DNA from 3 places in the Acidocella sp. MX-AZ02 genome. Region 1 is predicted to be linked to each of the others. Evidence: predicted binding sites of a transcription regulator. Region 1 holds the regulator's gene; each other region holds the start of a gene.

Region 1 (9,541 bases):
ATGCTGCTGGATCTCGGGCGCAATGATGTCGGGCGGGTGTCGGAAATCGGTTCTGTGCGCGTGGCGCAAAGCTTCGCCATCGAACGTTTTTCGCATGTGATGCATATTTCCTCGACGGTTGAGGGCAAGCTGCGGCCGGGGCTCGAGGCGCTGGATGCGCTGATCGCCGGATTTCCCGCCGGCACCTTGTCGGGCGCGCCAAAGGTCCGGGCGATGCAGATCATTGAGGAGCTCGAACCGTCGCGCCGGGGGCTATATGCCGGATGCATCGGCTATTTCGCCGCGAATGGCGAGATGGACACATGTATCGGCTTGCGCACCGCTTTGGTGAAGGAGGGCCGCATGTATGTGCAGGCGGGCGTCGGCGTGGTCGCCGATTCCGACGCCGAGGCCGAATATATGGAAAGCGTGCAGAAAGCGCGCGCGTTGTTCCGCGCCGCAGAGGACGCCGTGCGCTATGTCAGCGCGCCGGGGGCTTGAGCGATGATTCTTCTCATTGATAACTACGACAGCTTCACTTTCAATCTCGTGCAGTTTTTCGGGGATCTCGGCGCGGAATGCGTAGTCAAGCGCAATGATGCGTTGAGCCCCGAGGATGTTCTGGCCATGCGGCCCCAGGCGGTGGTGCTCTCGCCGGGGCCCTGCACGCCGAATGAGGCCGGGATCTGTCTGCCGATGGTGCAGGCGGCGGCTGCGGCGAATCTGCCTTTGTTCGGTGTGTGTTTGGGACACCAGGCGATCGGCCAGGCCTTTGGTGGGCAGGTGGTGCGCGCACCACAGCCCGTGCATGGGAAAACCAGCCCGGTCTTCCATGATAATACCGACATTTTCGCAGGCTTGCCGAATCCCTTCACCGCGACGCGCTATCACTCGCTGATCGTCCAGCAGGCGACCCTGCCCAGCACGCTGGTGCCCACGGCGCGTACCGAAGACGGCATTATCATGGGATTGCGCCATGCGGAGCTGCCGATTTACGGCGTGCAGTTTCATCCGGAGAGCATCGCGACCTCGAACGGGCATGATATTCTGCGCAACTTCCTGCGTCTCGCAGGGGTAAAGGTTCCGGTTGCTGCGTGAATAATTCGCTGAAACCGGTGCTTGCGCGCCTCGGTAAGGGGGAAAGCCTGACCGTGTCTGAGGCCGAGGAAGCATTCGGCGTGGTCATGGATGGGCAGGCCACCCCCGCGCAGATCGGCGGGATGCTGATGGCCATGCGCGCACGCGGCGAAACAGTGGCGGAGCTGACCGGCGCGGTCACGGCGATGCGCAAGCGTATGGCCAGGATCGAAGCGCCGGCGGATGCCATGGATGTTTGCGGTACAGGCGGGGATGGCGCCGCCAGCCTCAATATTTCCACCGCGACGACGTTCGTTCTGGCGGCGTGTGGCGTGCCTGTCGCCAAGCACGGCAACAAGGCGTTGTCCTCGCGCTCAGGCGCCGCGGATGTATTAACGGCGCTTGGGGTTGCGATCGAGCCGCCCATTGACAGGTTATCGGCGGTGCTGCGCGAGGTTGGGTGCGTCTTTCTATTCGCGCCGCGCCATCACCCCGCACTGCGGCACGCTGCCCCGGTTCGGGTGGAGCTTGGCACCCGAACCTTGTTCAACCTGACCGGCCCGATGGCCAATCCGGCCGGGGTGCGCCGCCAGTTGATGGGGGTCTATGACCCGTTCTGGCTGCGCCCGGTGGCGGAGACGTTGCGTGATCTTGGCACGCAAGCCGCCTGGATCGTGCATGGCGCCGGCATGGATGAACTTGTGCTCGACGACGTGAACCAAGTGGTCGCGTTGAAGAACAACGAGATCAGGGAATTCGGGGTAACCGCCGCGGATGCGGGCCTTGAAGCCGCGCCTGCCTCTGCCTTGAAAGGCGGAGACGCCGCCTATAACGCGGCGGCTTTACGGGCTTTGTTGCGAGGCCAGGCGGGTGCGTATCGTGATACGGTGTTGTTGAATAGCGCTGCCGCCCTGATTGTGGCGGGCCGGGTGGAAACACTGCCCCAAGGGGTCGAGCTGGCGGCGCAAGCGATAGATCGAGGTGACGCTTTGGCTGTTCTGGAACGGTTGAAGCGGGTCTCCGGAGAGCAGGCATGAATATTGTAATCGACGATGTGCTGGCAAAAATCTGCGTGGATAAACGCGCTGAAGTTGCCGAGCGCCAGGGCCGCAGGCCGCTGGATGAGCTGAAGGCCGAGGTCAAGGACGCCGACAAGACACGTGGCTTCGGCCGGGCTTTGATGGATAAGGCCGCGCAGGACCAGGCCGGACTGATCGCGGAGATCAAGAAGGCCTCGCCCTCGGGCGGTTTGATCCGCCCGGATTTCGAGCCTGCCTCGCTGGCGCGGGCCTACGCGGCCGCCGGCGCGACCTGCCTTTCCGTTCTGACCGACGAGAAATACTTCCAAGGCCAGACCGCGCATCTTGAGGCGGCCCGCGCAGCGGTTTCCCTGCCCGTCATTCGCAAGGATTTCATGCTGGATGAATGGCAGGTCTATGAGAGCCGGGTCATGGGGGCGGACTGCATTCTGCTGATCATGGCGGCGCTTGAGGACGATCAGGCCCGTGATCTCGAAGGGCTCGCTCGGGCTCTGGATATGGATGTTCTGGCCGAAGTCCATAATGAAGAAGAGATGGAGCGCGCGCTTCTGCTGCAGACGCCTCTGATCGGCATCAATAATCGCAACCTGAAGACCATGGTGACGGATATTGCGACGACCGAGCAGCTCTCCAGCCTGTGCCCGCCGAATAAATTCATGATCTCCGAGTCGGGCATCAAGACCAATCAGGATGTGGAAAGGCTGCGGAAGGTCTGTGTGCAGGGGTTCCTCGTCGGCGAATCGCTGATGCGCCAGGACGATCTGGAAGCCGCTGTGCACGCGCTTTTGGGCCATTGAGCCAGCTTACCCATATCGGCGCCGACGGCGCGGCGCGTATGGTCGATGTTTCGGCCAAGACGGTGACGCTTCGCGAGGCGCAGGCCAAGGGGCGGGTGGTGATGCGGCCCGAGACCGTCAGCCTGATCCGTGATAATCAGGCTGAAAAAGGCGACGTGCTCGCCGCAGCCCGAATTGCCGGGATCATGGCGGCCAAGAAAACCGGCGAGCTGATCCCGCTCTGCCATCCGCTGCCGCTGGATGCGATCAGCATCGACCTCATCCTGGAGCAGGATTCGGTCGAGATCGTCGCCACAGCCCGGACAACGGCACGCACCGGCATTGAAATGGAAGCCCTGACCGCTGTGAGCCTCGCGGCTTTGACCATTTATGACATGGTCAAGGCCGCCGATAAGACGATGCGGATCGAAGCGATACGCCTGACCCGAAAGACAGGCGGCAAGAGCGGAGATTTTTCGGCGCCATGATCAGCGTCGAGGAGGCGCGCGCCCGGATTGTCGCGGATTTGAAGCCTGTTGCCGTTGAAATGGTCGGGCTGGCCCAGGCCTATCACCGCGTGCTGGCGCGCCCGGTCATCTCCCGGCTGACTGTCCCACCTGGCGATGTTTCGGCCATGGACGGGTATGCGGTGCGTGCCGTTGACACTGACTCCGGCAAGCCGCTTCGGCTGATCGGCGAAGCGCCGGCCGGGCATCCGTTCGCGGGTGAGGTCGGCCCGGGGGAGGCGGTTCGGATCTTTACCGGGAGTGCGATCCCGAACGGTGCGGATACCGTTTTGATCCAGGAGAACGCCTCGGTCGCAGCGGATTTGGTGGAGCCGGCGGCAAGCGTGCGCGCTGGACTGCATATCCGGCGGAAGGGCCAGGATATACAAGCCGGTGACCAGGTCTTGCCAGCGGGGGCGCGGCTGTCTGTGCGGGATATCGGACTTGCCGCCGCGGCGGGGCATCCCTGGTTGGCTGTTTACCGGCGCCCGCGCATCGCGATCCTCTGCACCGGGGACGAGATTGCCTTGCCGGGTGAGCCGCTGCCCGCCGGGGGGATCGCCAACTCCAACGCCCTGATGTTAAGCGCTTTCGTTACAGCCCATGGTGGCGAGCCGTTGGTGTTGCCGATTGCGCGTGATGCTGCCGATGAAGTCGCGCAGGCGGCGTTAGCTGCCAAAGGGGCTGATCTGTTGCTAACCACAGGCGGGGCGAGTGTTGGCGCCTATGATCTGGTCAGGCAAGGGTTGTCCCAGCACGGCTTCGCGCTGGATTTCTGGAAAATCGCGATGCGTCCCGGCAAGCCGCTGATATTTGGCAGACTCAGTGATCTGCCTGTGTTGGGGCTGCCCGGCAATCCCGTGTCCGCTTATGTCTGCGCGGTTTTGTTTTTGCGGTCCGCCATTGAGGTGCTGTCTGGTTTGCCCCCTGAATCGCCAGGCTTTGAAACCGTACGATTGGCAGCGCCGATGCGGGCCAATGATGTGCGGGAAGACTATGTGCGGGCGATCATCGCGAAGACTGCTGACGGGGAAATGCAGGTTACCCCGCTGCAGGTACAGGATTCAGGAATGCTGCGTGCCCTGGCCGGGTCCAACGCGCTGATCCGCCGTGTGCCGTTTTCACCTGCCATCGAGGCGGGCAGTTACGTGGAGATCCTGCGGTTGGATCACTCGTAACGCTTGACGCGAAAACAAGAACTAAACTAGAACATTATCGTGTTGTTGCTTTGTTCCTGAAGCTTTAAAATTCGGAGATGTTCAATGCTGACGCCGAAACAGCATGAATTGCTGTTATTCATCGACCGGCATCTGCGCGAGACCGGATGTAGCCCCAGCTTCGAGGAAATGAAGGAGGCCCTGGACCTCCGTTCAAAATCCGGAATCCATCGGTTGATTTCCGCCCTGGAAGAACGAGGCTTCCTGCGTCGCCACAAGCACAGGGCGAGGGCTCTGGAAGTGGTGCGGCTGCCGCAGGATATCACGCCGAGCAAGGCGCAGGCGCATGGTTTTGCGCCCAACGTCATTCAAGGACATTTTGGGACGCGAGGGCTGTCGCAGCAAGATGAGCTGGAGAGTTTTGAACCCTCCGCGATTTCTCTGCCGCTTTACGGTAAAATCGCCGCTGGCCTGCCGATCGAGGCCTTGCGCGACAATGAAGAGACGATTGAAATCCCCCTCTCCATGCTTGGCGCCGGGGAACATTTCGCACTGACCGTCGAAGGCGATTCGATGATCGAAGCGGGAATTCTGGACGGCGATACAGTGATCATCAGGCGAGGCGATACGGCGGAAAACGGGCAAATTATCGTCGCGTTGGTCGATGAGCACGAGGTGACGCTAAAGCGGCTGCGCCGGAAAGGGCAGTCCATTGCGCTGGAGCCGGCCAATATCCGGTATGAAACCAGAATTTTCCCGGCTGAACGTGTCCGTGTTCAAGGCCGCCTGATCGCGCTGTTGCGGCAATATTAACCGCGTGCCGCAGAGCTTAGAGCATCAAGCTTTTAGCTTGATGCTCTAACTTTTGTTTTTGCGAGCAATTTCATGTGTTTATCTTGACGCTGGCGCGTCAACCTAAACACATATTGCTCTAGCTGGTTGATCCGCTCCCCTCCGAGGCCCGATCAATAGCGATCAGTGGCGAGAGGCTTTATTCTGCCGCCGGCGCTGTTGCTCGCTGAGCTTGCCGCCGGGCTTTGGCGCATACGGCTTCGGCGCCGCTTTCGTTTTGAAATCGCCGCGTTCGGAAATGTTCGCGCGAGAGCGTGAGGGGCTGCTCGGCGGCGCGGCGGGCTCGATCCGCGCCTCGGTCTGGGCGTTCGCCGCATTGGCAAAGGCGCTCGCGGCATGGGCCGCGATTTCGAACTTGGTTTCGCGCTCAAAAATGCGAATAGCGCCGATCTCTTGTTTGCTGACGCCGCCCGCCTTGCAGATCAGCGGCACAAGCCAGCGCGGATCGGCGTTTTGTTTGCGGCCAAGGGCCACGCGAAACCAGGTTCCCTCGCTGACGTGGGTATGGGATGCCTTGCCGGTATGCGGCGCGCGGGTGGGGCGCTGGGCTTCGGGCGGCAGGATCGTGACGTGAGCCGCGCTTGGCAGATGGGCCTGGGCCAGTTTCACAAAAGCCGCGGCGATGATTTCCGGTGAACTCCGGGCCAGAAGCTTCTGGCCGAGTTCCAGTTCGAATTCGCCGGGTGTTTCTTGCAGCTGCGGATTGTTCAGCAGGCGTATCTCATCCTTTGCACGGATATCCTCCGGCGTCGGCGGGTCAACCCAGACAGCCTGGGCATTCGCCTCCCGCAAGAGCAACTCCGCCCGGCGGCGACGCGCCGGCGGGACGAGCAGGACAGAAACCCCCTTACGCCCCGCGCGCCCGGTACGGCCGGACCGATGCAGGAAGGTTGCCTTGTTGGTGGGAAGGTCCGCGTGAATGACCAGGTCGAGATCCGGCAGGTCCAAACCCCGCGCGGCGACGTCTGTTGCGATGCAGACCTGGGCCCGGCCGTCGCGCAGCGCGGACAGGGCGGCGTTACGCTCAGCCTGGGATAGTTCTCCCGACAAGGCTGCCGCGGTGAAACCCCGGGCGACGAGGTTGGCGTGAAGCGTGCGCACCGTATCCCGGGTGGCGCAAAAAACGAGCGCCCTGCTATCCTGCGCTCTTAATATATTGACGAGGGCGGCTTCGAGTTCATGGCCGGCAGCGCGGACGGCGCGGTACTCGATATCGGCATGCGGCTGATTGGCGGCGACGGTGTCGATACGCAGGGCATTTTGCTGATAGGTTCGGGCCAGTGCCGCGATGTCGCGCGCGATGGTGGCTGAAAACAGCAAGGTGCGGCGGGAGGCCGGCGCCGCGCTGAGAATGAATTCGAGTTCTTCCCGGAAGCCGAGATCGAGCATTTCGTCGGCTTCGTCGAGCACCACGGCTTCCAGCTCGTCGAGGCGCAGATTGCCGCGCTCGATATGGTCTTTCAGACGGCCCGGCGTGCCAACCACGAAATGGCACCCGCCGGCCAGGAGGCGCGCCTCGCGTCGTGCGTCCATCCCGCCGACGCAGGACAGGATCCGGGCGCCGGTGAATTCGTAAAGCCAGGTCAATTCGGCATGCACTTGAAGCGCAAGCTCACGGGTAGGGGCGATCACCAGCACCAGAGGCGCGTGCGTGGCTGGCATCGACGCGGACTCGCCGAGGATGCTACCCGCTAAAGCAAGGCCGAATGCGACGGTCTTCCCGGAGCCGGTTTGGGCAGATACGAGCAGGTCACGCCCGTCAGCTTCCGGCGTGAGGACTGCGCTTTGTACGGAGGTGGGGTCGGCATAGCCGCGCTGAGCGAGAGCTTTGGCGAGGCTGGGATTGGTATCGGGGAAGGGCATGAGCGGCTCTTAGGGGCTGGGGCGCCAGGCAACAAGCGGTGGATTAGCCGTGCAGCCGTGCAGCGGCGCATATTCATGCGTATTTGGGTCGAGAATCGTAAAAATGGCGGCTATTTTAGCTGAAATGCTTGCGTTGGAGCAGCATTTCGGGATTGAAGGCCGCCACAGCGTGGCCTATGCTGTTTTCGCTTGGCTAGAGCCCGGTGCCCCGAAAGTCTTTTAGAGGACAGTTTTTATAGTGCGACCCCCGAAGAATGACCGCCAGCGGCAGAGCCGCCGCCGTGGTTTCGACGACGATAATTTTTATGGTAACGCTCCTTCATTCCCGCCGTCTTTCTCGGGGTTTGGGGCACAATCAACTGCCCCCGAAGCAAAGGCCACTGTGAAGTGGTATAATGCTGAAAAGGGGTTTGGTTTCGTCGAGATGGCAGATGGCTCCGGCGACGTGTTTCTTCACGCAAACTCGCTTCAGAGTGCCGGTTTCCAGTCCGTCACTCCCGGCTCTGTTCTGCAGATCCGTGTCGGGCAGGGGCAGAAGGGCCGCCAGGTCAATCAGGTTATTTCCGTGACTGAGGGTGATGCCCCGCCGCCGCGTGCGCCGGGCGGTTTCGGTGGCGGAGGTTTCGACCGTCCACGCGCGCCGCGCGCCCCCCGCCAGCAGGCCTCCGGCCCGGCTGTTGAGATGGCTGGTATCGTGAAATGGTACAATGCCACCAAGGGGTTTGGCTTCATCAGCCCGGAAGCTGGCGGCAAGGACGTGTTTGTCCATGCCACTGCGCTTGAGGCGGCCGGCTTGTCGCCGCTGCAAGAGGGCCAGGCGGTGAAGATGAGTGTGGTGCAAGGCTCCAAGGGGCCGGAAGTTTCAGCAATCATCGTCGATTAATCGATGAATTTCCGTGAAAAACCCCGCTCCTGCGGGGTTTTTTGCGTTTTGAGGGGCGATTAGTGTGACTGCAAGAGATCTTGGCTCTTGGTCAGCTTGACCCCAGCGTTTTGCATGGCCGCGCGGGCCTTCGCGCTCGAGCCTTGTAAATCTATCGCCCGGCACGCATCCTCAACAACCCAAACCTCGAAGCCTGCTTGGACGGCGTCCTCGGCTGTCCAGCGCACGCAGAAATCAAAGGCCAAGCCACATATATATAGTTGTGTGATGCTCCGTTCCCGCAGATAGCCGGCAAGGCCGGTGGGTGTGGCGCGGTCCGCTTCCAGGAAGCCCGAATAGCTGTCGATTGAGGAGTGGCTGCCCTTTCGCAGGATGAGGCCTGCGTGTGGAATATCGAGCCCGGGGACGAGCGCGGCACCCAGTGTCCCCATAACGCAATGGGCGGGCCATAGGACTTGGGGGCCGTAAGGCAGTTGGATTGTGTCAAATGCGGCTTTTCCCGGATGGTTGGCGGCGAAGGAGGTATGGTCAGCCGGATGCCAATCCTGGGTGAGCACAACGTCGTCGAAATACCGCGCCAGGCTGTTGATCAAAGGCGCTATTTCATCGCCGCCGGGTACGGCAAGCGCGCCGCCGGGGCAGAAATCATTTTGCAGGTCGATAACCAGAAGGGCCGCTTTTTTTTGCATGGCTTATATTATCGGGAAAACGCGAGCGGGTGCTAGACAGTAGGGTACGGTTGAGTTAAGGCTCCGCCCCTCGGAACGTGGGAGGCTTGGACAGGTGTGTCCGGCTGCTTGAACCGCGGTCCAATGGCGCAAGCCATAGGATGAAAGGAGCCAGAAATGGCTAAGAAAGTTGTCGGCTATATCAAGCTGCAGATCCCTGCGGGCAAGGCGAACCCGTCGCCGCCGGTGGGTCCCGCGCTCGGCCAGCGTGGTCTGAATATCATGCAGTTCGTCAAGGAATTCAATGCGGCGACGCAGCAGATGGAGCCGGGCATGCCGGTTCCGGTGGTGATCACCGCCTTTGCTGACCGCACCTTCTCCTTCATCATGAAGACCCCGCCCAATACCTACTTCCTGAAGAAGGCGGCGGGCATCGACAAGGGCACCACGACCCCCGGCAAGGGCGCGGCTGTGGGCAAGGTGACGACCGCGCAGCTGCGTGAAATCGCCGCGACCAAGATGAAGGACATGAACGCGAACGATGTTGACGGCGCTGTGCGCATGCTGGCGGGCTCCGCTCGCTCCATGGGCCTGACCGTGGTGGAGGGCTAAACGATGGCCAAAGATAAGCGTCTGAACGCTGCCCGCGAGACGGTTGAGCGCAACAAGCTGTACGCCCTGACCGATGCCGTGTCGCTGGCGAAGAAGAATGCCACCGCGAAGTTCGACGAGACTATTGA
Region 2 (9,541 bases), on a different contig from region 1:
CCTGCGCCTCAGCCGCGATGCCGATGCCGGTATCCGAAACCTCGACCTGCAGGATCAACTCGCCCTCGCCGCCGGGGCGGGTATCCACCGCCAGCACCACGCCACCAATGGAGGTGAATTTCACCGCGTTGCCGACGAGATTGATCAGGATTTCCTGCAGATGCAGCCGGCTGGTCTTGATCCGTACCGGGGTGCGCGGGGTGACATGGAGGTTGAAGGCGATGGATTTCTCCCGCACCTGGCTCTCGACGATGCGCCGCACATCGACGAGCAGCGCCAGCAGGTCGAACTCCTCCACCGTGCTGGTCATCCGCCCCGCCTCGATGCGGGAGAAATCCAGCAGCTGGTTGATCAGCGTCTGTAAGGAATGGCTGGCGACGCCGACGGTCTCGACCATCTCCGCCTGCGCGGAATCGAGCCTGCTGGCGCGCAGCAGCTCGTTCATGCCGATGATCGCGGTCAGCGGGGTGCGCAGCTCGTGGCTGACACTGGCCAGGAACATGCTCTTGGCCTTGCTCGCCTCCTCGGCGGCCTTGGTCGCCTGGGAGAGTTTCTTGATCAGCGTGCCGGCATAAGCGGGCAGAATGACCAGCCCGATCGCCAGCCCGGCCGAGAGATGCGGCATGGCGCGCCAGAACGGGGTGGAGAGCACCACCGCCAGGAAGCCGAGTGTTGCCACCGGCACGGAAACCGCCAGAAAACGCAGCCCGAAGCGAAAGCCATTGCCGAAAATCACCCAGAGATAGACCGGGTAGAACAACGCCACCCGTTCACCGCCCAGATGCAGCTGCCAGGAGAGAAAGCCGCAATCGAGCAGCAGCGCATAGAAGCGCCTGACCTGGCAGACGCCCGGCCGCCAGATGATATGCGCCAGCCCCGCCAGCGCCAGCACCAGATAAATCGCCATTGCCACGAAGGCGGAGAGGGCGGTTTCGGAATAGCCGCCGAGGATCAGAATCGCGATGATGAGCGCGGCGAAGACCAGCCGGTTATAGCTCATCTCATGTTCGCTGTCCGGGCGCCCGCGCAGGCGCTGGGCCAGCGGGGCGAGCAGCCGGCGCAGCGCATCGCCCGCCCGGTTCAGCGTCCTCATCGCGCGCTCCGCGCCGCGCAGAGGAAGGAGGCCTGGGATTTCTGCCAGACCAACTCGTTCAGGAACACATCCGGCGCCAGCGCCTGGCCGAGCAGGAAGCCCTGGCCCTCATCGCAGCCCTCGGCTTTCAGCAGAGCGAGCTGGGCGTTGGTCTCGATCCCCTCGGCGACGACGCGCAGATTGAGGATATGGCCCAGCTCGATGATCGTGCGCGCGATCGCGAGGTCGTTCTTGTTCTCGGCCAGCCCCTGGATGAAGGAGCGGTCGATCTTCAGCCGGTCGAGCGGGAATTTCTGCATATAGGCGAGCGAGGAATAGCCGGTGCCGAAATCATCCAGCGACAGGCTGACCCCCAGGCTGCGCAGCGCGTTGAGCTGCGGGATGATGTCATCGACATCGCGCAGCAAAATTCCCTCGGTCAGTTCCAGGTCCAGCGCGCGCGGGTCGATCCGGGTCTCGGCCAGGGCGGCGGCAACCACCTTGGCGATGGCGCGGCGGCGGAACTGAATCGGCGAGAGATTGACGCCGACCCGCAAGCCGGTGACGCCCTGGCGCGCCCAGTCCCCGATCTGCCGGCAGGCCTCATGGATCACCCATTCATTGATCGGCATGATCAGCCCGGTTTCCTCGGCGAGGCTGAGGAAATGCCCCGGCGGCACCAGCCCCGCCTCGGGCCGGCGCCAGCGCAGCAGCGCCTCCGCGCCGGTCAGCGCGCCGGTGCGCAGATCGAATTGCGGCTGGTAGTTCAGCACGAATTCCCGCTGCGCGATGGCGTTCAGCAGGTCGCGCTCCAGATTGACCACCTGGCTGGAATTGGTGCCCATCTCGGCGGCGAAGGCGCGCCACATATTGCCGCCGGCCAGCTTCGCCGCATACATCGCCTGGTCGGCATTCTTCATCAGCGATTCCGCGTCCTGCGCGTCCTGCGGCGCCATCGAGATACCGATGCTCGCCCCCACATTCAGCGCCTCTGGCGCATGCTCGCTCTCATTCAGCCGGGCGATGATCAAATCCGCCAGCCGCGCGGTATCCTCCGGTCCGGTGATGTTGGATTGCAGCACCGCGAACTCATCCCCGCCGATGCGCGCCACCGTATCCTCCTCGCCGATCAGCTCGACCAGCATCTCGGCGATGCGCCGCAGCAGCCGGTCACCCATGGCGTGGCCCTGGCTGTCATTGATCGATTTGAACCGGTCGAGATCGATGAAATGCAGGGCGAAATGCTGGTCCCCCCGGCGGCCGCGGGCGAATTCGCGCTGGATCCGGTCGCGCAGCAGCGCACGGTTGGGCAGCCCGGTCAGTGGGTCGTGATTGGCCAGATATTCCAGCCGCTTCTCGGCATTGCGCCGCTCGGTGATGTCGACCGAGGTGGTCAGCACCGCGCGCGCCACGCCATTGGCATCGCGCAGCGGCACCTTGCTGGTCAGGTACACCAGCGTGTCGCCGGAGGCGGTCATCACCTCCTCCTCGCGGGCGGGCAAAGGCTGGCCGGTTTCCAGCACCAGCTTGTCCAGCCGGCGGCTGGAAATGCCGCGCTCCCAGCCGAATAGCAGATCCACCGGCTGGCCGACCAGCTCGCCCGGCAACTCGCCGGCGGCGGCGGCCTGGGCGGCGTTGACGAACAGGCAATTGCCATGCCGGTCGGCGGCGCTGATCATCGCCGGGACATTGTCGATCACCTGCGCCAGCGCCTCGCGGCTATCGATGGCGAAATCCTCGCGCATCGGCACGCCGGCGGCCAGCCGCCGCTCCAGCATCTCCGCCCGGCGCAGCGTGTTCTGCTGCTGGGCGCGCAATTTCAACAGGTTGCGGGCCCGGGTGACGAATTCCACATGGTCGACCGGGCTCAGCAGAAAATCCGTCGCCCCGGCTTCCAGGCAGGCGACGCGGTAATTGCGGTCGTGATAGGCGGTGACGACGATCACCGGCAGGTTGGGGTCGTAGGAGCGTATATGCGCGACCAGCTTGTCGCCGGTCATGAAGGGCATTTTATAGTCGGTGATCAGCAGATCCGCCTGGTTGCCGGGCAGCCAGTCGATCACCTGCTGGGCGTTCTCGAAGGTGCGGACATGCGCCTCCACCCCGAGATTGCGCGCCAGGCGGGCGTAAATGCGGCGATTGGTCGGGCTGTCATCGACGATCAGGATGGTCGGCTGGGAAATCTGCATCGCCTCAGCCTGTCCAGTGCCGGACCTGTTGCGCCCCACAAGACGGTTTCAGGCGAACCGAGACACACGAATGGCGGCCGGGGCACGGCATTATTCTTAGATGCTGACAACTCATTTCCCGAATGCCCTCTTGCCCTTCTCGGTAGGGTTGGAAGCTATCTCAAGATCTGCCCCAATTCTACCTGTAATCGAATTTATTCAATAATTCGATACGCGCCAAGATCGCTTTCGGACCGGCCCCGGGGGGAGGGGCGGGCAAGGCTGGCTTGATCTGGGTCATGGCGCCCCGGCGCGAGCAGGGATTCAGTGGCGTTCGCTGCAAGCGCAAAGGAGAGAGGGTGTGGCCAAGACGATGAAAGCCGCCGTGGTGCGGGACTTCACAAAACCGTTGACGATCGAGGACTGGCCGGTGCCGGACCCGGCGGAGGGGCAGATTCTGGTGCGGCTGACCGCAACCGGGGTGTGCCATACGGATCTGCACGCCGCCCGGGGCGATTGGCCGGTGCGCCCAACCCCGCCTTTCATCCCCGGCCATGAGGGGGTGGGGATGGTCGCGGCGGTCGGGCGCGGGGTGAAGCGGGTGAAGGAGGGCGACCGGGTCGGCATTCCCTGGCTGCACAGCGCCTGCGGCTATTGCCCGCATTGCCGTACCGGCTGGGAGACATTATGCGCCGACCAGCAGAATTCCGGCTATTCGGTGAATGGCAGTTTCGCCGAATACGCGCTGGCGGACCCGAATTATGTCGGCCGGATTCCGGCCGGGCTGGAGGATGGCCCGGCGGCCCCGGTGCTCTGCGCCGGCGTGACGACCTATAAAGGGCTGAAGGAAACCGAGGTGAAGCCCGGCGAATGGGTGCTGATCTCGGGCGTCGGCGGGCTCGGCCACATGGCCGTGCAATATGCCAAGGCGATGGGCATGCATGTGGCGGCGGTGGATATCCATCCGGACAAGCTGGCCCTTGCCCGGCAGCTCGGCGCGGATGTGACGCTGGATGCGCGCGATGCCGAGGCGCTGGCCAGCTTCACGCAGCGCAGCGGCGGCGTTCATGGGGCGCTGGTCACCGCGGTGTCGCCGGTGGCGTTCGAGCAGGCTTACGGGCTGTTGCGCGCCCACGGCACCATGGCGCTGGTGGGGCTGCCGCCGGGGCGCTTCAGCCTGCCGATCTTCGAGACGGTGCTCAAACGCATCACCGTGCGCGGCTCCATCGTCGGCACCAGGCAGGATCTGGAAGAGGCGTTGGAGTTCGCCGGCGAGGGCAAGGTGGCGTCGCATTTCTCCTGGGACAGTCTGGAGAATATCAACCAGATCTTCGAGCGCATGGAACAGGGCGGCATCGATGGCCGGGTGGTGCTGAAGCTGTGAAACACCCGAGCTGAAACCGCGCAAAAGTTTTTGGGGGTGTGGGGCGTTTTTTCAAAAACGCCCCACACCCCTCCGCTCGTTGCGTTTTAATGCCCCACCCGGTACGCGCCCAATGCCGCCAGGTCCGGGACAATCCCCAGCCCCGGCGCCTCGCTCAGCGTGGCGTGGCCCTGGGTGATCCGCGCCAGCGGGCCGCAGCTCATCTCGCGCAGCGCGTTCGGGTTGGAATCGATCTCCAGCATTCCCTCACCCCCTACCGCCGCCAGCAGATGCGCCGAGGCCAGCAGCCCCAGCCCGCCGCCCAGCCAATGCGGGCAATAAATCAGCCCCGCCGCCAGCGCCGCGCGCGCCACCGGCAGGCACCCGGAAAACCCGCCCCATTTGGCGATGTCCGGCTGCATGACCGCCACAGCGCGGGAGGCCAGAGCGGCCGCGAAGCCCTCCTGCCCGAGCAGATTCTCCCCCGCCGCCAGGGGGATGCCGGTCTGCCCGGCCAGGTGCCGCCACTCCGCCCAGGGCCGGTCGGCGCGCAGCGGCTCCTCCACCCAGCCCAGCCCGAAGCCGGCCAGATGCGGCAGCATCCGCGCCGCCTCCTCCAGGCTCCAGCCCTGGTTGGCATCCACCATCAGCTTCGCGCTCTCGCCCAGCGCCGCGCGCAGATCGCGCAGATTGCGCAGATCCCGCGCCTGCCCGAACCCGACCTTCAGCTTGAAGGCGGTAAAGCCCGCCTGGCGCTGCGCCAGCGCCGTCTCCACCGCCTTGTCCGGATTGATGCCGCTGGCATAGACCGAAAGGCGCGGATCGCTGCCGCCCAGCAGCCGCCAGAGCGGCTGCCCGGCCCGGCGCGCCCGCAGATCCCATAGCGCGATATCCAACCCGGCGATGGCCTGGGCAACCGGCCCCGGCTCGCCGCACTGGATCGCCAGCACGGCGGTGCGGGCACTCAGCCGCGCGAACACGGCCTCCGGCACGCCCTCCTGGCCGACCGCCAGCGGCGCCAGCACGCGCTCCACCATCCGCGCCCGGTGCTCGGCACCGATGGCGGGGAAATTGCACCAGATCTCGCCCCAGCCGATGGCGCCTTCCTCATCCTCCGCCTCCACCACCACCATCGGCCGGTCATGCATCACCCCGAAGGAGGTGGTCACCGGATGTTCGATCGGGCAGCGATAGACGAAGGCCCGCAGCGCGGCGATGCGGGGGGCAGCACTCACGAGACCAGATCCATCTCCAGCTGCACGAGATCCCCGCGATAGATCACCTCGCCCAGATAGATCACCGTGCCATCCGGCGCCGTGAAGACCCGGCGGACATTGGCAACGGGCGCATTCACCCGCAATTTCAACAAGGCGGCGGCCTCCGGGTCGGCGCTGCCGATGGTCAGGGTCTGGTGGGCGCGGGCGATCTCGATCTCCGGCATGGCGGCGAGCAGCGGGATCATCAGCTCGCTGCGGAACCGCTCCGGGGCGCGGCGGAAAATCGCCTCGTCGAGATGGATGGAGATCACGCAGTAAGGCGTGCCCTCGCGCAGATGCACCCGCATCATATGCACATAATGGGCGGCCGGCTTGCCGTCCGTCTCGGTCAGGTTCGGCGCCGCCTGGCCCTCGGAGATGTTCAGCAGCTGGATCTCGTCGCCCTTCAGCATGGTGACGAGATCGCGCAGCGTGGTCTGCACTTTCAGCCTGGTCTCGGCGGCCGGGTTGCGTTGCACGAAGGTGCCGCGCCCTTGCCGCGCCACCACCAGCCCGTCGCGCTGCAGCAGCTCGATCGCCTGGCGCACCGTCACCCGTGCCAGGGAAAACTCCTTCGCCAGCTCCTCGGCGGAGGGCAGCCTGTCACCGGGCTTGAAAATGCCGCGCAGGATGCGTTGGCGCAGTAATTCGGAGAGTTGGGCGTAGAGCGGCAGCGGATTGTCGGTAGAGAGAATACTCATCGGCGCGGACATACCCCCATCATCCCGATAATGGTATGAGCGCCGTCCGAGATTATTCAGGGCGGCAACCCGTTTGATATACGGTCATCCTATAGACCATACGACTTGAGGTGGCAAGATGCGCGCGGACCGACGCGACGCGCTGAGGTTCAGGCCGTCTGTTCGCTGCCGCCGGCCATGGCGAAGCCGGCCAGGGCGGCCTGCATGTCATGGGCTAGGTCCATATCCGCGCAGGGCAGGCGCCAGAGCCCGTCCCCCACCACCTGCAGCTCCAGTACGATCTGCTGAAACCCGTTCTCGACCAATGTGCGCACCGCGCCGACCCGCACATGCGCGGCCGGCACCACCAGGCTGCGCAGCGCCTTGCCTTCCGGTATGGCCAGAAACACCAGCCCCCGCCCGCCATCCAGCGCCAGCCCGCCGCCACGGGCGAAAAAGCTGGTCTGCGCGGTGAAAGGTTGCGGCGCGGCGGCGAGGGCGGCGTCCAGCCGGGACTGGGTACGCTGGGTCAGCCGGCCTTTCACCCAGGCGCCGAGGCGCATCCAGCCGCGTGTCGGCATCGAGGCGACGACGCAGAGGATCAGCGTCACCGTGATGAAAACCCAATGGAAGGCAATCCAGGCCCAGTAGAAACTCAAATGCCCGCTCCTCGCGCCGCCGCCGGGTCGTCAGCGCCCGGAGGATGGCGCGTGGTTAGCGCCATCGGCCAGCCTGGGCAAATCGCTTCGTGACAGGCGCGGCGCTCGCCGCCGCCCGCTTCATTCGGAACTTGACGAAGAGCGCTACAAGAACATAACGTGAACGATGCCATGACAGCCTTTCTCGACCCAGCCCTGACCGCGAAACTCCGGATATTGGCCGATGCGGCGAAATATGACGCCTCCTGCGCCTCCTCCGGCGCGCCGAAACGCGCGGCGGGGAAAGGCGGGCTCGGCTCCACCACCGGGGCCGGCATCTGCCATTCCTACACGCCGGATGGGCGCTGCGTCTCGCTGTTGAAAATCCTGCTGACCAATTACTGCTTGTTCGATTGCGCCTATTGCATCAATCGCCGCTCCTCCAACGTGCCGCGCGCCCGCTTCTCGGTGCAAGAGGTGGTGGATCTTACCTTGGCCTTCTACAAGCGCAACTATATCGAGGGGCTGTTTCTCTCCTCGGGCATCATCCGCTCGCCGGATTACACGATGGAGCAGATGATGCTGGTGGCGAAATCGCTGCGCCAGGATCACGGCTTTGCCGGCTATATCCATCTGAAAGCGATCCCGGAGGCCAATCCCTGGCTGATCGAGCAGGCCGGGCTGTGGGCGGATCGGCTTTCGATCAATCTGGAACTCCCCAACGAGACCAGCCTGGCGCGGCTCGCCCCGGAGAAACAGGCCCCGGCGATCAGCGCCGCGATGGGGCAGATGCAGCAGCGCATCGTCGAGGCCAAGGCGGAGCGGCGGCGCTTCTCGCCTTCGGGGCAATCGACCCAGATCATCGTCGGCGCGGATGCCACGGACGATGCCGCGGTGCTGGCGAAAAGTGCGGCGCTGTACGGCGATTTCAAGCTGCGGCGGATCTATTATTCCGCCTACAGCCCGCATCAGGCGGTCAGCGCCGCGCTGCCGGCGAAGCCACCGCCCTTGCAGCGCGAGAACCGGCTCTATCAGGCGGATTGGCTGCTGCGCTATTACGGCTTCACCGCCACCGAGATCGCCCAGGGCGGCGAGGGCGGGATGCTGGATCTGGAGATCGACCCCAAGCTCGCCTGGGCGCTGAAGAATCGCGGCCAGTTTCCGGTGGATGTGAACCAGGCGCCGCGCGAGATGCTGCTGCGGGTGCCGGGGCTGGGGGCGCGGGCGGTGGAGAAGATCATCGCGGCGCGGCGCTTCTCGCGGTTGCGGCTGGCGGATGTGGCGCGGCTCAGCTCCGGGCTGAAACGCATGCTGCCCTTCCTGATCACCGAGGATCACCGCCCGGCGCAGACCGACCGGCTGGATCTGCGCCAGCGCCTCGCGGTGCAGCCGAGCCTGTTCTGATGCAGACCCGCATCGCGCTGGCGCCGGGAGCGGATCTGCCCGGCTTTCGCGCCGCGGTGCGCGGGCTGGTGGCGCGGGGCGTGAAGCCGCGCGAGGTGCTATGGGAGACGGGCGCCAGCCTGTTCGGCGCTGCCCCGCCGCAGGACGGCCCGGCCTTCAGCCTGCCCCGCGCGGCGGCGGAGCTGATCGGGCTGGTGATCTGCCATCGCGACCCGGCCCGCCATGCGCTGCTTTATGAAATGATCTGGCGGCTGCGCCATGGCGAGCCGCATCTGCTGGAGATGCGCCACGACAAGCTGACCCACCGGCTGGAGATGCTGGCGAAAGCCGTGCGGCGGGATCTGCACAAGATGCACGCCTTCGTGCGCTTCCGCCGCGTCGAGGACGCGCAGGGCGAGCGCTTCCTCGCCTGGTTCGAGCCGGATCATCATATTCTGGAGGCGACTTCAGGGTTTTTCGTCAATCGCTTCCGCAGCCTGGTCTGGTCCATCCTCACGCCCGAGGGTACGCTGCATTGGGACGGCACGCGGCTGGAAATCGGCCCGCCAGGCCAGCGTGGCGATGTGCCGGAGAGTGATGAGGTCGAATCCGGCTGGCTGGATTATTACCAAAGCATTTTCAACCCGGCGCGCCTGAACACCGCGATGATGCAGAAGGAAATGCCGCGCAAATATTGGCGCAATCTGCCGGAGGCGCGGCTGATCCCAGAGCTGGTGGCGCAGGCCCCGGCGCGGGTGGAGGAGATGATCGCCCGCGCGGCGGCGATGAGCGCCAAACGCGACCCGCAAAAGGCGGTGGCGGCGATGGCGGCGCAAACTCCCACGACATTAGCGGCGCTGAACCAGATCATCATGGCCTCGCCGCCCTTCGTGACCGGCGGCACGCGCGCGGTGCTGGGCGAGGGGGCGATGGAGCCCGCCATCGCCTTCATCGGCGAGCAGCCTGGGGATGAGGAGGATG
Region 3 (9,541 bases), on a different contig from region 1:
ATCCTTGTTGGGCACCAGCACCTGCAGCCCGTCATAGGTTTTCATCTCGGTATAGAACAAGGTTACATCCAGCACCGTGCCGGCATGCGAGCCGGCACTGATATAATTGCCGATCCTGAACGGGCGAAAGACGATCAGCATGATCCCGGCTGCGAGATTGCTGAGCGTGCCCTGCAGTGCCAGCCCCACGGCGAGGCCTGCGGCACCCAGCACCGCAACCAGCGAAGCGGTTTGAATCCCGAAGCGGTTGAGCACGAAGATGAAGGCAAAGGCCAGTACCAGATAGCGCGCGATGGTGCCGAAGAAGCGGAACAGGCTTTCATCCAGATGCGGGCTCTTGCGCGCGTAGCCGACAATGTAGCGATGCAGCGCCCGCGAGCCGAGATGGGCGATTGCAAGAATGACGACAGCGTAAATCACATTCAGCAGCACGCCGATGATGCTGTTCAACGTGCTCGCGCTGAACAAAGCGGTGACCGCATGGTTGATCGTCATGGATGTCTCCTTCTGCATCTGGTCAAATCATCGCGCCGCGAGATTGCTCGCCTTCGACTTGGCGATTTCGTCAAGACGTTCAATGGGCTGAAACGAAATCGCAAAGCCCGGCTTTAATCTTCGCCTAATCGCGACCGCGTTGGAACACCACCACGCTCTCGACATTGTCCGAGAACGGGAACTGGTCGATCGGCGTTGCGGCCAGAATCTCATAGCCGGCATGGCGCAGCATGCCCGCATCCTGGGCCAGCGCGTCCGGGTTGCAACTTACATAGATGATCCGCTTCACCCCGGCCGGGGCGAGGAATTTCATCTGCGCGCCGCAGCCAGCGAAAGGCGGGTCCAGCACCACCACGTCAGCGCCTTTGAAATCCGCGCTCAGCAGCGGGCGGCGATGCAGATCGCGCCTGGCGAAGGTGACGCGCCCGGCAAGCCCGGCATCGCGCGCGGCTTTGTCAGCGGCGTAGACGGCAGGCTCGTCGCCCTCATAGGCTTCCACGCGCGAATGCGGGGCCAGAGCAAAGCTCAGCGTGCCACAGCCGGCATAGAGTTCCACCAGCCGGCTCTTGTTGCGCAGCTTCGGCAGCCCGGCCAGCATCGCCTCGATAATCGCCGCCTCGCCTTCCGGGCAGGCCTGCAGGAAGCCACCCGGCGGCGGTGTGACCGCCACCCCGGCAAAGCGCAGCACCGGCGGGCGCAGAATGATGATCGGCTCGGGCAGAGATTTCGGCTCGGCGACGCTGATGCGCGGCGCGTCATGCTCCTTGGCGAAGGCGATCAGGCGGGTACGGTCCGGCTGGGTCAGCGGCGCATCGGCGCGCAGCAATATATCCGGGCCGTTATCCAGCCAGTTGATCACCAGCGAAGCCTCGCGGCGAAAACAGTTCAGGCTGCGCAGCAAGGTGCGAAGCGGTTCCAGCAGCGCCAGGAAATCCGGCCGCAGCAAGGCGCATTCCCGCATATCGACGATTTCGGAAGAGCGCACGCGGTGCAGCCCGAGGCTGATCTCAGCCGCCTTGCGGGATGCCGCCAGATCCACCCGCCGGCGCGTGTGCAGAGGTGCGGCCATTAGCGGCGCGATCTCAGCCTGGGCATAGCCAGCGCGGCTCAAAGCGCGTTCAAGCAGTGCCCGCTTGTCGGGCTTGGCGCGGTCATCGCTGGCACAGCCACCGCAGGCGCCGAAATGAATGCAATGGGACATCATCATGAATTTCTAAAGTTTTTTGAGGTGGGTGGAGATTTTTCAAAAAATCCCCACCGCTTTCGCCGCTTTTTTGTAAAAAAGCGGCACCAAAAAACTTTTATAAATTATGCCGCGAGATCGGAGCCGTTATCTTCCGGCCCATCCGGCTCGTCATCGCCCATCGGCCGGGCTTCGTCACGGCGGCGCAGCAGCATGAAGGCGGGGATCGAGTCGCCAAAACCGCGCACGCCCGGGCCGTGATCACGCTCACCGCGCTCGCCCCGGTCGCGGTCATTGCGGTCGCGCTCACGCGGCCGGCGGTCACGCTCCGGGCGCTCGGGCCGTTCCGCGCGCTCAGGGCGCTCGGGGCGTTCCGTACGCTCCGGACGCTCGGCCGGTTTGCGCTCCTTCTCGCCATCCTTGGGCTTGGCGGCCTTGCGCTCACCACGGTCACGCTCACGGCCTTTATTATCCTTGCCGTCTTTACCGTCCTTGCCATCCCTCTTGGGCCCACGGCCCCGGCGGCGGCCATCCTCTTCGGACCACTCCACCTCATCCAGACCGGAAACCTCGATGCGCGGGATCGGATTGCCGATCAGCTTCTCCACCGCCTCCACCGCCAGCTTGTCCGCGGGCGAGGCCAGCGTATAGGCGTGGCCTTCGCGCCCGGCGCGGCCGGTGCGGCCGATGCGGTGCACATAATCCTCGGCATGGTGCGGCACGTCGAAATTGAACACGTGGCTAAGCCCGCCAATATCAATGCCGCGCGCCGCGACATCCGAGCAAACCAAGATCTTGATCTCGCCCGCCTTGAATTTCTCCAGCGTGGCAAAGCGCACGCTCTGCGGCAGATCGCCATGCAGCGCGCCGGCGGCAAAGCCATGCTTGCTCAGCGATTTGAACAGAATATCGACATCGCGCTTGCGGTTGCAGAAGACGATGGCGTTCTGCACATCCTCGGCCCGCAGCAGCCGACGCAGCGCCTCGCGCTTATCGATCTCGGAGACCAGCGCCAGCCCGGTGGTGATGGTGGTGGCCACCGAAGCCTGGCGGGAGACGGTGATCTCCTTCGGGTTGCTCAGGAAGGCATCGGCCAGGCGGCGGATTTCCGGCGCCATGGTGGCGGAGAAGAACAAGGTCTGCCGGGTGGTGGGCAGCATCGCGACGATGCGCTCGATGTCCGGGATGAAGCCCATATCCAGCATGCGGTCGGCTTCGTCGATCACCAGCACCCGCACATCGCGCAGCAACAGCCCACCGCGCTCGAACAGATCGATCAGGCGACCCGGGGTGGCGATCAGCACATCCACACCTTTGGTTAGCACCGCCTTCTGGTCGGCCATGCTCTCACCGCCGATCAACAGCGCGTGATTAAGCTTCAGATTCTTGCCGTACTGGACAAAATTTTCCGCCACCTGCAGGGCCAGCTCACGGGTCGGCTCCAGGATCAGCGAGCGCGGCATCCGCGCGCGGGCCCGCGAGCCGGCCAGGATTTCGAGCATCGGCAAGGTAAAGCCGGCAGTCTTGCCGGTGCCGGTCTGCGCCACGCCCAGCACGTCGCGCCCCATCAGCACCACCGGAATCGCCTGCGCCTGGATCGGCGTGGCGTGCACATAGCCCTTCTCCGCCAAGGCGTTCAGGATCGGCTCGGACAGACCCAGCGAGGCGAAGTCCGGCTTCTCTTCCGGCGCGGGCGCGGGATCAGCGATGCGCGCCTCCAGCTCGGCGGGCAGCTCAGCGTTGGGGTCTTGATGGTCGTCTTGTGTGTCGGACAAAAATAGCGTCTCTCGTGGTCGGGGGCGCAAGCCTGCGCCCGTGGTCGGGGCGCAAGCATGCGCCGAGCGCGGAACGCGCCCATGTCAATGCGCCTCGTATCGGCAAAGACTGCCAGGAAGTCAAGGATCGCGTCAGATTTCAGCCGGTTTCGGCGGGTCGAGCGCATCCAGGATCGGACAATCCGGCCGGTCATCGCCATGGCAGCAGGCGGCGAGCTGTTTCAGCGTGCGACTCATCGCCGCCAGCGCGGCGGCCTTCTGGTCCAGCTCCTCGACATGGCGCAGCGCGATCGCCTTCACATCGGCGGAAGAGCGCGTGCGGTCGCGCCAGAGCGAGAGCAGCTGGCGGATATCCTCGAAGGAAAAGCCGAGATCGCGCGAGCGGCGGATGAAACCCAGCTCGTGCAACTCCGCCTCGCTGTAATGGCGGTAGCGGTTTTCGGTACGCATGGGGGCGGCGATCAGCCCGATGCTTTCATAATGCCGGATCATCTTGGCGGAGACGCCGGTGATGGCCGAAGCCTGGGCGATGGTGACCAAACTCATGACGCCCTCCATTGCCGCAGCCGCAGCGCATTGCCAAGCACGCAGAGCGAGGAGGCCGCCATCGCCGCCCCCGCCAGCGCCGGGCTGAGCAGCCCGAACGCCGCCGCAGGCAGCCCCAATGCGTTGTAAAATAACGCCCAGAACAGGCCCTGGCGCAGAATCCGCCAGGTCCGGCGGGCCAGATCCAAAGAAGCCGGGGCCAGAGAGGGCGCGGCGCGCAGCAGCGAGATGGCGGCCGCCTCGATCGCCACATCCGCCCCCTGCCCCATCGCCATGCCGGCATCGGCGGCGGCCAGGGCGGCGGCATCGTTGATGCCGTCCCCCAGCATCGCGACGCGCTGGCCCTGGCTTTGCAAATTCACGATGATGTCACGCTTTTGTTCCGGCGTCGTCTCGGCCTCCACGCGCTCGATGCCGAGCGATTTGGCCAGAGCCTGCGCCACGGCGGCGCGGTCCCCGGTCAGCAGCAGGGTCTTGATGCCCATGGCGTGCAGCCGCGCCACCGCCTGCGCCGCATCCGGGCGCGGCGTGTCGGTAAAACCAAAAGCCCCCAGCGGCGTGCCGTCTGCCAACGCGAGGTAGGACCAGGTCAGCGCATCGCTGGGCGCCGGGGCGCGCGGCACTAGCCGGGAGGAGCCGAACAGATAGGCCACGCCGTCAACCTCGCCCTGCACGCCCTGGCCGGGCAAGGCCTTGAAGGCGGTGGCCGGGGCCACATTGTCCTGGCGCAAAGGCAGGCTCAGCGGATGGGTATCGCGCGCCGCCAGCGCGGCGGCGATGGCGCGCAGCCGCTCCTCGGTCAGATCGGCCAGAGGCCGGATTTCGGCCAAACTCGGGCTGCCGGTGGTCAGCGTGCCGGTTTTGTCGAAGGCCAGAACGTCGATCTTCGCCGCCGCCTCGATCGCATCGGCATCCCGGAATAATATGCCCGCCTTCGCCGCCGCGCCGGTGCCCGCCAGAATCGCCGCCGGGGTCGCCAGCCCCAGGGCGCAGGGGCAGGCAATGACCAGCACCGAGACCGCGTCGATCAGCGCGGTGGAGACAGGCGCGCCATGCAGCAGCCAGCCGGCGAAGGTGAGCGCGGCGATCCCCAGCACCATCGGCACGAACCAGGCGGAAACCCGGTCCGCCAGCTTCTGCACGCGCGGCTTGGCGGCTTGCGCCTGCTCGATCAGCCGGGCCATCCGGTCCAGGAAGCTCTCACCGGGCGGGGCGGTGACGCGCAGGCGCAGCACCGCGTCCAGGTTCAGCGTGCCGGCCAGCAGCTTGGCCCCCTTGCCCCGAGGCTGCGGCAGCGCCTCACCGGTGACCGGGCTTTCATCCAGGCTGCCCTCGCCCTCCAAGATCTCGCCATCCACCGGCACACGCTCGCCGGGGCGGATCAGGATCTCGTCATCCACGCGCAGCCTTGACGGCGCCACATCCTCGCCGCTGGCCAGATGCGCCAGCTCCGGGCGCAGCGCCTGCAGCCCCAGCACCGCCTTGGCGGCATCGCGCTTGGCCTGGCCTTCCAGATATTTGCCCAGCCGCACCAGGGCGATGACCGCCACCGAACTTTCCAGATAAAGCGGCCCGCCGGCGAAGACATCCCAAAGCGAGAGCCCGTAGGCGGCGGAGGTGCCCAGCGCGACCAGCAGATCCATATTGCCGCCGCCGGCGCGCAGGGCCAGAAACCCGGCCCGGTAAAAGCGCGCCCCCAGCCAGACCTGCACCAGCGTGGCGCAGATCAGCGGCACCAGCTTGGGCACCGGCATCACCATACTGTCCAGCACCACCGGCACCGCCAGCAGGAAGGCGGCCATCAGCTCGATCTGTTCGCGCCAGCTGGCATCCGGCCGGACGGATTTCACCGGACCGGCGCTATAGCCCGCCCGCTCCACCGCCGCCGCCAACGCCTCCAGCCCTACCTCGCCGCTGACCCTGACATGCGCGCGCTCCAGCGCCAGATTGACACTCGCCGCCTGCACCCCCGGCACCCGTCCCAGCACTTTTTCCACGCGGGCCACGCAGGAGGCGCAGGTCATGCCGCCGATGCTGAGCTCGATATCGCGGGAGGGAGAGAGGGTCTGGTCCATCGCCTCCATATAGGGCTTCCCATCATGGGAGGGTCAAGGCTTGACCTTCCCATCATGGTCCCCCTTATCCAGCATAAATCACAGGAGACCCGATATGGCCGATTCCACCCCCCTGCAGTTCGACGTGCCCGATATGGATTGCCAAGGCTGCGTGCGCTCGATCACCGAGGCGCTGCGCAAGCTCGACCCGAACGTGCATGTGGTCGCCGACCTGGAGAGCAAGCGCGTCGTCATTGGCGGCGAGATCGATGCCGGCCGCGCCGCCGAGGCGATCGAGGCGGCTGGGTTTGACGTGAAGGCGGCGGGTTAAGTCATAATTTTTCGCCCCGCCTGCGCCGGATTTCTGCAAGGCCGCTGCAAACAGCCTTGCAGCGACGTGTTTTAACGCTTTTGTTCTTCTTTTGTTCTTGACTTCCCGGGCTGGAATGACCTTAATCAAACCAGAACGGAGCATGAACACACAATGTCTGCGTCTCGGGTACAAATCAAGCAGGAAGCCGGCTTTGGCGCGCTGAAAGGGCGCGGCACCGGGCTCAACCCCGCCAACCGCTTTGAAGCGGCGCGCCGGGACGCCTTCGATGATGGCTGGGACCAGGCGGAAGAGGCCGTGCGGCCGCAAACCAGCCTGATCCGCGATGCCGCGCGCAGCATCATTGCGCGCAATGACAGCCCGGACCTATCCTTCGAGACCAGCATCAACCCGTATCGCGGCTGCGAGCATGGCTGCATCTATTGTTTCGCCCGGCCCAGCCACGCTTATCTCGGCTTCTCCGCCGGGCTGGAGTTCGAGACCAATATCCTGTTCAAGCCGGACGCGCCGAAGCTGCTGGAAAAGGAGCTCTCCCGCCCCGGCTACAAGCCCAACGTGATCGTGCTCGGCTCCAATACCGACCCTTACCAGCCGGTGGAGCGCACGCTGGGCCTGACGCGCGCGATTTTGGAGGTGCTGGAGCGCTTCAACAATCCGGTCGCCATCGTCACCAAATCCGCATTGGTGCTGCGCGATGCCGATATTCTCGGCCGCATGGCGGCGAAGGGGCTGGCGAAGGTGCATCTCTCCATCACCACGCTGGATGCGGATCTGGCCCGGGCGATGGAGCCGCGTGCCGCCGCCCCCGCCCGCCGCCTGGCGGCGATCGCCGGGCTGGTCCAGGCCGGCATTCCCGCGGCGGTGATGGCCTCGCCGATGATCCCCGGCCTCAATGATATGGAGCTGGAGCGCATTCTGGAGGCGGCAGCCGCCGCCGGGGCCGGCAGCGCCTACAGCATCATGCTGCGCCTGCCGCATGAGCTGGGCGAGCTGTTCACCGACTGGCTGAACAAATTCCTGCCCGAGCGCGCCGGCCATGTGCTGAGCCTGATCCGCCAGGCCCGCGCCGGGGCGCTCAACGATGCGCAGTTTCATTCCCGCTTTCAGGGTAGCGGCCCCTACGCGCAGCTGCTGCGCCAGCGTTTCAGCGCCGCCGTGAAGCGGCTGGGGCTGGATGAAGCCACCTCACGCCTCGATATTTCGCAATTTAGTGTCCCCGGCCGGGCGCTGCCCAGCCAGCAAATGAGTCTTTTCTAACCCGTGCGTCCCGCGTCGGTCTAAACAGCGCGTCCCGCGCAAGCGGGAGCGTCCAGCGGGCAGAGTGCCCGCCCAATCCCAAAAGGAGTTTGGTCATGCAGTATCTGTTCTTCATCAATCCGAGCATCGTCATCGGCCTGGTCTCGGCCTTGGGCTGTGCCTACTTCCTCTGCATCTGTGCGGAGGAAACCAAAACCTTGCTGGCCTATCGCCGCTCTATGCGTCAGCCGGTCGAGAAGCTGGCCAGCCATAAGCGCGTGAAATTTCCGCGATTTCCACGCGATATGCGCCATACCAGCGCGCCCGCCCCGTATTTTGCGCCAGCAGATGCGCGGTTTGCGCCTTCCAGGCTTTGATCGCCTCCAGATCGCGCCAATAGGACAGCGCGATCTCCTCATCACCCTCGCTGAGGGCGTGAAATTCCAGGCAGCCGAACTCCTGCAACGCCATGTCGCGCAGGCGCTGCGCCATGGCGCTGTAGTCTTCATCCAGCTGGGCGATTTGCGCCCGGAAAATCACCACATACATCGCCCTGCCCTCACCCTGGCAGGGTGATGTCTGGTGCTGTCACGGTCAAGCCGCAGATGAAATTCGCTCGCCCGGCCTTGGCATCGCGGTTTCCTTACATAAATGATCGGAAACGTTCATTTGGCCGGCGCCGCGCCGGGAAGGATTTCCCCTTTGAGTCAGCAATTGCATCTCGGCGCCTTCATGCGCCCGGTCGGCATCCACACCGCCTGGTGGCGCTATCCCGGCGCCTGGGCGGACGCGAATTTCAATCTTGACCATCTGGTGCAGCTGATCCAGACGCTGGAGCGCGGCCGGTTCGATGCCTTCTTCATGGCTGATCATCTCGGCGTGCTGAACATGGGCATGGATGCGCTCAAGCGCAGCGCCACCGTCACCTCCTTCGAGCCCTTCACCCTGCTCTCGGCCCTGTCGATGGTCACCAGCCGCATCGGCCTGGTCGCCACCGCCTCCACCACCTTCGATGCGCCGTTCCACATCGCTCGGCGCTTTGCCTCGCTCGACCATCTCAGCAAGGGGCGCGCGGGCTGGAACATTGTCACCACCTCCAACCCGGAATCGGCGCTGAATTTCGGCGGCGAGGATCAGATGGAACATGATGAGCGCTACCGCCGCGCGCGGGAGTTCCACGATGTTGTCACCGGGCTGTGGGACAGCTTCGCCGACGATGCCTGGATCCGCGACCAGGAAAGCGGCGTGTTCTTTGATCCGCAGAAAATGCACCGGCTGGATCATCAAGGCGAATATTTCGCCGTGCGCGGGCCTTTGAATATCGCTAGGCCGGTGCAGGGCCGTCCGGTGATCGTACAGGCCGGCGCATCCGAGGCCGGGCGCCAGCTGGCGGCGGAAACCGCCGAGGTGATTTTTGGGTCCGCCCGCACGCTGAAGGATGGTCAGGAATTCTATGCCGATATCCATAAACGCATGGCCGCCCTCGGCCGGGCTGACGACACGTTAAAAATTCTGCCCGCCGCCTTCGTCGTCGTCGGCCGCACCCATGCGGAAGCGCTGGAGAAGAAGCAGCGCCTGGACGCGCTGGTGCATCCGGACAGCGCCCTGCCCAATCTCTCAATGCGCCTGGGCGTCGATGCCAGCCGGTTTGATCTCGACGCGCCCTTGCCCGAACTCCCTCCCACCAATGCCAGCCAGAGCGCGCAGGCGCAGCTGGTGAAGATGGCGCGCGAGCAGAACCTCACCGTACGGCAGCTGGCGCAATATGTCGGCGCCTATGGCGGGCTCAGCTTCGTCGGCACGCCGGGTGAGATCGCCGACGGCATGCAGGAATGGCTGGAGAGCAAAGGCTCCGACGGATTCAACGTGATGTTCAACACCGTGCCGGAAGGGGTGAATGATTTCGTCAATCTGGTGGTGC

The links. The regulator LexA, encoded in region 1, represses DNA repair genes until DNA is damaged. The targets are predictions, from matches to a motif close to TGTTCTANNTANGTTC.
Region 2: a site for LexA is predicted at 7,349-7,364, ahead of MXAZACID_RS15640 (putative DNA modification/repair radical SAM protein). Genes of this name have one in related genera too.
Region 3: a site for LexA is predicted at 6,466-6,481, ahead of MXAZACID_RS02650 (PA0069 family radical SAM protein). Genes of this name have one in related genera too.

What each region holds. Positions count from the first base shown of each region.
Region 1 is NZ_JH976208.1:667,119-676,659, forward strand. It holds gene trpE (anthranilate synthase component I) at 1-480, shown strand, start outside; gene MXAZACID_RS11450 (aminodeoxychorismate/anthranilate synthase component II) at 484-1,077, shown strand; gene trpD (anthranilate phosphoribosyltransferase) at 1,074-2,093, shown strand; gene trpC (indole-3-glycerol phosphate synthase TrpC) at 2,102-2,893, shown strand; gene moaC (cyclic pyranopterin monophosphate synthase MoaC) at 2,890-3,360, shown strand; gene glp (gephyrin-like molybdotransferase Glp) at 3,357-4,556, shown strand; gene lexA (transcriptional repressor LexA) at 4,641-5,348, shown strand; gene MXAZACID_RS11480 (DEAD/DEAH box helicase) at 5,511-7,250, opposite strand; gene MXAZACID_RS20395 (cold-shock protein) at 7,489-8,133, shown strand; gene pncA (bifunctional nicotinamidase/pyrazinamidase) at 8,193-8,822, opposite strand; gene rplK (50S ribosomal protein L11) at 8,979-9,413, shown strand; gene rplA (50S ribosomal protein L1) at 9,417-9,541, shown strand, end outside.
Region 2 is NZ_JH976210.1:209,142-218,682, forward strand. It holds gene MXAZACID_RS18010 (ATP-binding protein) at 1-1,093, opposite strand, end outside; gene MXAZACID_RS15615 (EAL domain-containing protein) at 1,090-3,261, opposite strand; gene adhP (alcohol dehydrogenase AdhP) at 3,602-4,624, shown strand; gene MXAZACID_RS15625 (mandelate racemase/muconate lactonizing enzyme family protein) at 4,711-5,838, opposite strand; gene MXAZACID_RS15630 (GntR family transcriptional regulator) at 5,835-6,560, opposite strand; gene MXAZACID_RS15635 (hypothetical protein) at 6,710-7,198, opposite strand; gene MXAZACID_RS15640 (putative DNA modification/repair radical SAM protein) at 7,370-8,581, shown strand; gene MXAZACID_RS15645 (UdgX family uracil-DNA binding protein) at 8,581-9,541, shown strand, end outside.
Region 3 is NZ_JH976207.1:524,161-533,701, reverse strand. It holds gene MXAZACID_RS02680 (mechanosensitive ion channel family protein) at 1-495, opposite strand, end outside; gene MXAZACID_RS02675 (class I SAM-dependent RNA methyltransferase) at 620-1,696, opposite strand; gene MXAZACID_RS02670 (DEAD/DEAH box helicase) at 1,804-3,453, opposite strand; gene cueR (Cu(I)-responsive transcriptional regulator) at 3,586-3,999, opposite strand; gene MXAZACID_RS02660 (cation-translocating P-type ATPase) at 3,996-6,083, opposite strand; gene MXAZACID_RS02655 (heavy-metal-associated domain-containing protein) at 6,169-6,384, shown strand; gene MXAZACID_RS02650 (PA0069 family radical SAM protein) at 6,538-7,641, shown strand; gene MXAZACID_RS02645 (antibiotic biosynthesis monooxygenase) at 7,858-8,169, opposite strand; gene MXAZACID_RS02640 (LLM class flavin-dependent oxidoreductase) at 8,323-9,541, shown strand, end outside.